DNA from 2 places in the Priestia sp. MDV22-iso46 genome. Region 2 is predicted to be linked to the other one. Evidence: a T-box and tRNA genes for the amino acid it is inferred to sense, from the RefSeq annotation. Region 2 holds a T-box; the other holds one or more tRNA genes.
What was found. The T-box of region 2 lies ahead of ileS (isoleucine--tRNA ligase). A T-box ahead of a tRNA ligase gene usually reads a tRNA of that ligase, here a tRNA-Ile.
Positions count from the first base shown of each region.

Region 1: it encodes a tRNA-Ile, which carries the amino acid that the T-box ahead of ileS (isoleucine--tRNA ligase) is inferred to sense. The anticodon was not compared.

Region 1 is NZ_JBZVWT010000002.1:219,633-223,041, reverse strand. It holds gene AC4NPH_RS13065 (MFS transporter) at 1-428, opposite strand, end outside; gene sodA (superoxide dismutase SodA) at 558-1,166, opposite strand; tRNA gene AC4NPH_RS13055 (tRNA-Ser) at 1,364-1,456, opposite strand; tRNA gene AC4NPH_RS13050 (tRNA-Ile) at 1,468-1,544, opposite strand; tRNA gene AC4NPH_RS13045 (tRNA-Asn) at 1,548-1,622, opposite strand; tRNA gene AC4NPH_RS13040 (tRNA-Met) at 1,663-1,736, opposite strand; tRNA gene AC4NPH_RS13035 (tRNA-Asn) at 1,738-1,812, opposite strand; gene AC4NPH_RS13030 (DUF456 domain-containing protein) at 1,875-2,360, opposite strand; gene AC4NPH_RS13025 (DUF1189 domain-containing protein) at 2,708-3,409, shown strand, end outside.
Region 2 is NZ_JBZVWT010000001.1:228,824-232,232, forward strand. It holds partial or broken gene AC4NPH_RS01205 (FAD-binding oxidoreductase) at 1-990, shown strand, start outside; T-box leader at 1,226-1,468, shown strand; gene ileS (isoleucine--tRNA ligase) at 1,521-3,409, shown strand, end outside.

The sequences.
Region 1 (3,409 bases), on a different contig from region 2:
TTGAAAAAGTCTCTTGTATCAGGTTCTGTAATTTCAAAAGTTAGCACATTAAAAGCTAGCCAATAAAAGCCGTATCCTATACCCAGCAGTCCACCAAGCAATACTAAATACTCGGCTGCGTTAGCTCCACTGACTAATACAGCGATATAAAAAACAGCTAAAAAAGATACACCTAACCTTAAAACCACAACCCGGTCAATTCGTTTGGCCCATTTACCTGCTAAAATAAACGTAAGCGGCTGAAGCACCACTACCGCTAAATTATAAATAGCGAGATCCGAAAATTCGCCTGATTGTTTCCACAGATAAATGTTAACAAACGAATTGGAAATTGAAATAGCCAAGGCATAAAGACCGCCTATAATTAAAAGCAAAAGTAAATCTTTACTAACTTCTACATCTCCAACTACTTTTTTTAATAAAGGCATATCAAAAAACTCCTTTTCTCTTCTACACCTAGTGTGTGAAAAAGAAAAGGAGATATGTAAAAGAATTGGAAAACAAAAAAGCCAGTAAAGGTAATAATTACTTTACTGGCTCTTAAATACGTCTTCAGCTTATTTTGCAGCGTCGTAACGCTTAGCAACTTCGTCCCATTTTACAACATTAAAGAATGCTGAAATGTAATCTGGACGGCGGTTTTGGTAATTTAAGTAGTAAGCGTGCTCCCAAACGTCTAGACCAAGAATTGGCGTTTTGCCTTCCATTAATGGGCTATCTTGGTTTGGTGTGCTTGTTACTTCTAATTCGCCGTTGTTTACAACTAACCAAGCCCAGCCAGAACCGAAGCGAGTTTTAGCTGCATTTGCAAATTCTTCTTTGAATTGATCAAAGCTGCCGAATTTGCTAGCGATAGCGTCTGCTAATTCACCAGTTGGAGCACCGCCGCCGTTAGGGCAAAGGATTGTCCAAAATAATGAGTGGTTCGCATGACCGCCACCGTTATTGCGTACTGCTGTACGGATATCTTCAGGAACAGCATCTAAGTTTGAAATTAACTCTTCAATACTTTTGCTTTCTAAATCCGCTTTGCCTTCAACAGCAGCGTTTAGATTTGTAACATATGTGTTGTGATGTTTTGTGTGGTGAATATTCATTGTTTCTTTGTCGATATGTGGTTCCAGTGCATCGTATGCATAAGGTAGTTCTGGTAATTTGTAAGCCATGAATAATTCCTCCTTCAAAATATGTAAGCATTTTGGCGCAAAAGCACCATATACGTTTAGATTAGCAAATTTACCCTACTGTTTCAAATAAAAAGTTCCTAATCCATGATTTATATTTACCTAATTCCCATTCGCTATTCTTTTAAACATAAAAAAAGCTTCTTTTTCTCAAAAGAAGCTTTGAATAGACAATAGTATGGCGGAGGAAGAGGGATTCGAACCCCCGCGGGCTTTAACACCCCTGTCGGTTTTCAAGACCGATCCCTTCAGCCGGACTTGGGTATTCCTCCAACCCTATAAATGGTGGACCCTGCAGGACTCGAACCTGCGACCGGACGGTTATGAGCCGTCTGCTCTAACCAGCTGAGCTAAGGGTCCACATGGCTCCACAGGTAGGACTCGAACCTACGACCGATCGGTTAACAGCCGATAGCTCTACCACTGAGCTACTGTGGAACAATATGAATTATGTATGTCACAAACGCAAATTGGAAAATAGCGGCGGAGGGGATCGAACCCCCGACCTCACGGGTATGAACCGTACGCTCTAGCCAGCTGAGCTACACCGCCATGGCTCCACAGGTAGGACTCGAACCTACGACCGATCGGTTAACAGCCGATAGCTCTACCACTGAGCTACTGTGGAACAATATAACATTTACTAGCGACATTAAAAATTTAACATGTTTCTAGCCTAAAGTCAATAGATTATTTTAAAACAGCGTATAAAAAATAGGCAATCATCAGCAGTTGAATAAATCCTTTTGAAATAGCGCCACTAAAAAAGCCAATAACCGAACCTACTCCAATTTTTACTGCGTTGCTAATTGTGGTCCGATGAACAATCAGTTCTCCTACAATCGCTCCGATAAACGGCCCTAAAATAATTCCAAATCCCGGAATAACAAACGGACCCACAAGCAGCCCAACTGTACTTCCCCAAACACCTGCTTTAGTGCCTCCGAATTTTTTCACACCAATAATATTAGCTATATAGTCTGCTAAAAAAAGTGCGACAACTAACAATCCTTGTATCACCCAAAATAACCAGCTATAGGAGCTAAAATCATAAAATAAACCGTATATAACAAATCCTAGAGCTACAAATAGCACGCTTGGGATGATGGGATAAACCAACCCAACAAACGATACAACAAAGCTAATGATAATTAATGCCCAACATAAAATAGCCATGCCCGCACCTATCCTTTTTATTATTACTATTTATCATACAATAATCACTCCTATAAAGAAAGACCTTGCACGACGAGTCCTTCCTTTATTTTACTTTCGAATACCTCTTCAAATAATGATTTTCGAGTGTACCTCTGCAATATTAACAGCACGGTCCTGAAGCTGCCCGTAATATCCCCAAAAACAATAACGGCAAAACCTGTACATATACGCATAAGATGTGCTTGTGACAAAACGCTCCACCGCATCATTGTAATTGGTAACGGTTTCTAAAATCTATTGTAAACCTTAAATTTTCGCTATAAAATAAGGTATAATCAGAATCTTCAATAAGAGGAGGCTTTACAATGAGCATGCTGAAAAAGATGGCATGGAGTTTTACTTCCTTCAAAAAAATAAGGTCGCTTCGCTTTGAGCATACGAATAAAACAATTGGCTTTGTGCTGTTTTTAACATTTATTTCTTTGCTGCCTACATTTTTCTTTATGACTTTGACGATTGTAAACGGCTATCATATCGCTACTACAGATCTTCCGAAATCTGTTCCTTCTTTTTCTATTTCAAACTCACAGCTTACGTCAAGTCAACCTTTCACAAAAAAAGCAAACGGTACCGCTTTTATCTTAAACCCCTCACAGTCTATTGAACGGTTTCATTCCCCTGCTCATGCAATTGGTTTTTTAAAGGATGGAATTTACATCACGACTAATTCACAAACACAAACGTATTCATATGAGTTGCTAAACTGGCATCATAAAGATAAAAATGAACTGCTAAACTTGCTGCACGAACAAAAATTTTCTTTATACATACTTGTCCCTATCGCTATGCTTTTACTGTACGTATTAACATCTGGACTAAACTTCCTTTCTATTACCTGCCTTGCTTATCTTGGAAAACTGATTGGACTCATTACTAAAAAGCAGCTTCCTTTCAAGCAGCTATGGGCACTGAGCGCTTATAGTACGGTAGCCTTCACACTGCTTTATACGCTTTTTGAAGCTTTTTCTTTGTCTCTAGCACTACATAGCTCTCTTTACTGGATAGGA
Region 2 (3,409 bases):
GCAGGAACGGAAAGCAGTGTTGGTCTTGTAGGCCTTGTACTTGGCGGAGGAATTGGGATGTTATCAAGGCTGTTTGGGCTTACTTGTGATAATTTGCTTGAAGTTGAAATGGCAATAGTCAACGAACAGAGAGAAGTTGAACTCATTAAGGCAAATAAAAGTCACAATAGTGATCTCTTTTGGGCTTGTTGTGGGGGTGGGGGCGGAAACTTTGGTATTGTTACGTCTCTTACCTTTAAGGTGCAGCCTATCTCAAAGGTGTCAATCTTCTCTATTACATGGGAATGGGAAGATTTTGAAGCTGCTTTTGATGCATGGCAGCACTGGGCCACGAATACCGATAAGCGCTTAACTTCGGAAATCGAGTTAAAATCGAAAGAAGCAAATCAGATTATCGCTCAAGGTGAATTCGTTGGTTCATCATTCAAGTTGAAGGAACTTCTGCAGCCTTTAATAGATGCTGGTTGTCCTAAAAAAGTAGTAATAAAGGAAGTTTCATATATTGAAGCTGTGCAATTTTTTGACGATCCGAGCGGAAACCAACCCGACCCTCGGAAAAGGTCAGGTTCTTTTCTTAATAAACCTTTTCCAAAAGACGCTATTTTAACAATGAAGCATTTTTTAGAAAATGCTCCAAATGAAAAATCTAGTATTTGGCATCAGTCTCTTGGAGGAGCAGTAGAGGAAGTTGCCTCTAATGAAACGGCCTTCTATTATAGAGATGCTATTATCGCACAGGAGTACCTTGCTATATAGAGCCATCCTTCAGAAGAGCGAGCAAACATTCGGTGGATTGAAGAATTAAGGAATGCTTTATCGAGATATACAACTGGAGATTATGTGAACTGGCCGGACCGGTTCATCAGAGATTGGCCAACGGCGTATTATGGAGAGAATTTTAAAAAGCTTCGAGAAGTGAAACGAGCATATGATCCATACAATCTATTTCATTTCCCTCAAAGCATCCCGCCGCTTATTAACTGGTTTTAAAGAGCGTCTTTCAAGTCGGAGAGCCAAATAATACCCACCTTAAATGAGGTGGTTTTTTGTGTATATTTCCTTTTCTTTTCCTGAGAGCGTGAAAAAGGCAGAAAATATTGTAGCAAACAGCAGTAAGCGGTTATTTTATCATTGGACGACTATATTATAAGGAGAAACATACATAAATATCATAAACATTGACATTCCCTTCCAAAACGCATACAATAGCTACTAATAAAAGCACACAAATTCGTTGAAGAGAATCAGTACGCTGCAAGTTTGTTCCACAGAGAGCCGGTGATAGCTGAAAGCCGGTGTTCAAGCCGCAGGGGAATATCCTCTCTGAGAAGTCAAACTGAACGATAAGTAAGTTTGAACGGTAGTCTACCGTTAAAAAGAACGCGTATGATTGTACGTTGCTGAGTGCTATTGATGAACGGATCAATAGAAGCCAGGGTGGTACCGCGGTTTAATACCCGTCCCTAGTCATAGGGACGGGTTTCTTTGTGTGCTTTTAACTTTAAAAGGAGTGGTATCACATGAAAGAAGTGAATGTAAGGGAGTCTTCGCAAGAGCGCGAACAGCGTATCCAGCAGCAGTGGCAAAAAGGAAATGTGTTTCAGCAGTCGGTTCAAAATCGAGAAGGGCATCCTTCGTTTGTATTTTATGAAGGGCCTCCTACAGCAAACGGTTTGCCTCACGTTGGGCACGCGCTAGGCCGGACGATTAAAGACGTGGTGGCTCGTTATAAGACGATGACAGGGCATCAAGTGATTCGAAAAGCAGGCTGGGATACGCACGGACTGCCGGTGGAGCTCGGTGTAGAAAAGCAGCTCGGAATATCAGGGAAGCATGACATTGAAAAATACGGCGTAGAAGCTTTTATCAACAAGTGTAAGGAAAGTGTGTTTGTGTATGAAAAGCAGTGGCGCACGTTCACGGAGCAGCTTGGCTATTGGGTTGATATGGAAGACCCTTACATCACCTTGGAGAATTCATACATTGAAAGTGTATGGAACGTGCTTGGCACGATTCATGATAAAGGACTTCTTTATAAAGGCCACCGCGTATCACCTTACTGCCCGAGCTGTCAAACGTCGCTGAGTTCGCATGAAGTAGCGCAAGGGTATAAAGATGTAAAAGATTTAACGGTAACGGTGAAATTTAAAGTGAAAAACCGCGATAATGAGTATTTTCTAGGCTGGACAACAACACCTTGGACGCTGCCGTCAAACGTGGCGCTTGCGGTGCATGAAGAGATGAACTACGTTCGCGCTGAGCAAGGCGGCAGCGTGTATATAGTGGCAGAAGCGCTCGCGGACAAAGTGTTAAAAGGAGAGTATACCGTCTTATCTCAACATAAAGGAAACGAGTTAAAAGGGATGGCTTATGAGCCGCCGTTTAATTTTGTGAACGTTGAAAAAGGGCATGAAGTGGTGACGGCTGATTACGTAACGGACCAAAGCGGAACGGGCGTTGTTCATTTAGCACCTGCTTACGGCGAAGATGATTACAGAGTGGTAAAAGAAAACGGCTTTTCGTTTGTGAACGTGGTGGATGAAAAAGGACAGTACACGGCTGAAGTGCCGCCGTTTCAAGGACGTTTTGTGAAGGACTGCGACGTTGATATCGTGCGTTATTTAGCGAATCAAGACGTGCTGTATCATAAAGAAAAGCATGAGCATAGCTATCCGTTTTGCTGGAGATGCGACTCGCCGCTTCTTTATTACGCAAATGAAAGCTGGTTTATCCAAACGACGGCGTTGAAGGAACAGTTTTTGAAAAACAATGAAAGCGTGACGTGGTACCCGGATCATATCAAACACGGTCGCTTTGGCAACTTTTTAGAAAATATGGTGGACTGGAATATCAGCAGAAAACGCTACTGGGGAACGCCGCTGAACGTATGGGAATGCGGGAAATGTCAGCATCAAGTAGCCCCGAAAAGCATCAAAGAGCTGCAAAATCATGCGTCTCATTCTGTGGATGACAGCATTGAACTTCATAAGCCTTATGTAGATGACGTGCAGCTGACGTGTCCGGTCTGCAGCGGAGAAATGAAGCGAACGCCGGAAGTAATTGACGTTTGGTTTGACAGCGGCTCGATGCCGTTTGCGCAGTATCACTATCCGTTTGAAAACAACGAGCTGTTTCAAAAGCAGTTTCCAGCAGACGTCATCGCAGAAGGAATTGATCAAACGCGGGGCTGGTTTTACAGCTTGATGGCAGTTTCAACGCTGTTTACAGGAAAGGCACCTTATAAGCGCGTTTTGTCTCTTGGGCACGTGTTAGATGAAAACGGTCAAAAGATGTCTAAAAGTAAAGGAAATGCGCTAGATCCTGTTGATCTTATTCATACATTTGGTGCCGATGCCCTTAGATGGGCGCTTTTAGCAGACAGTGCGCCTTGGAATCCGAAGAAATTTTC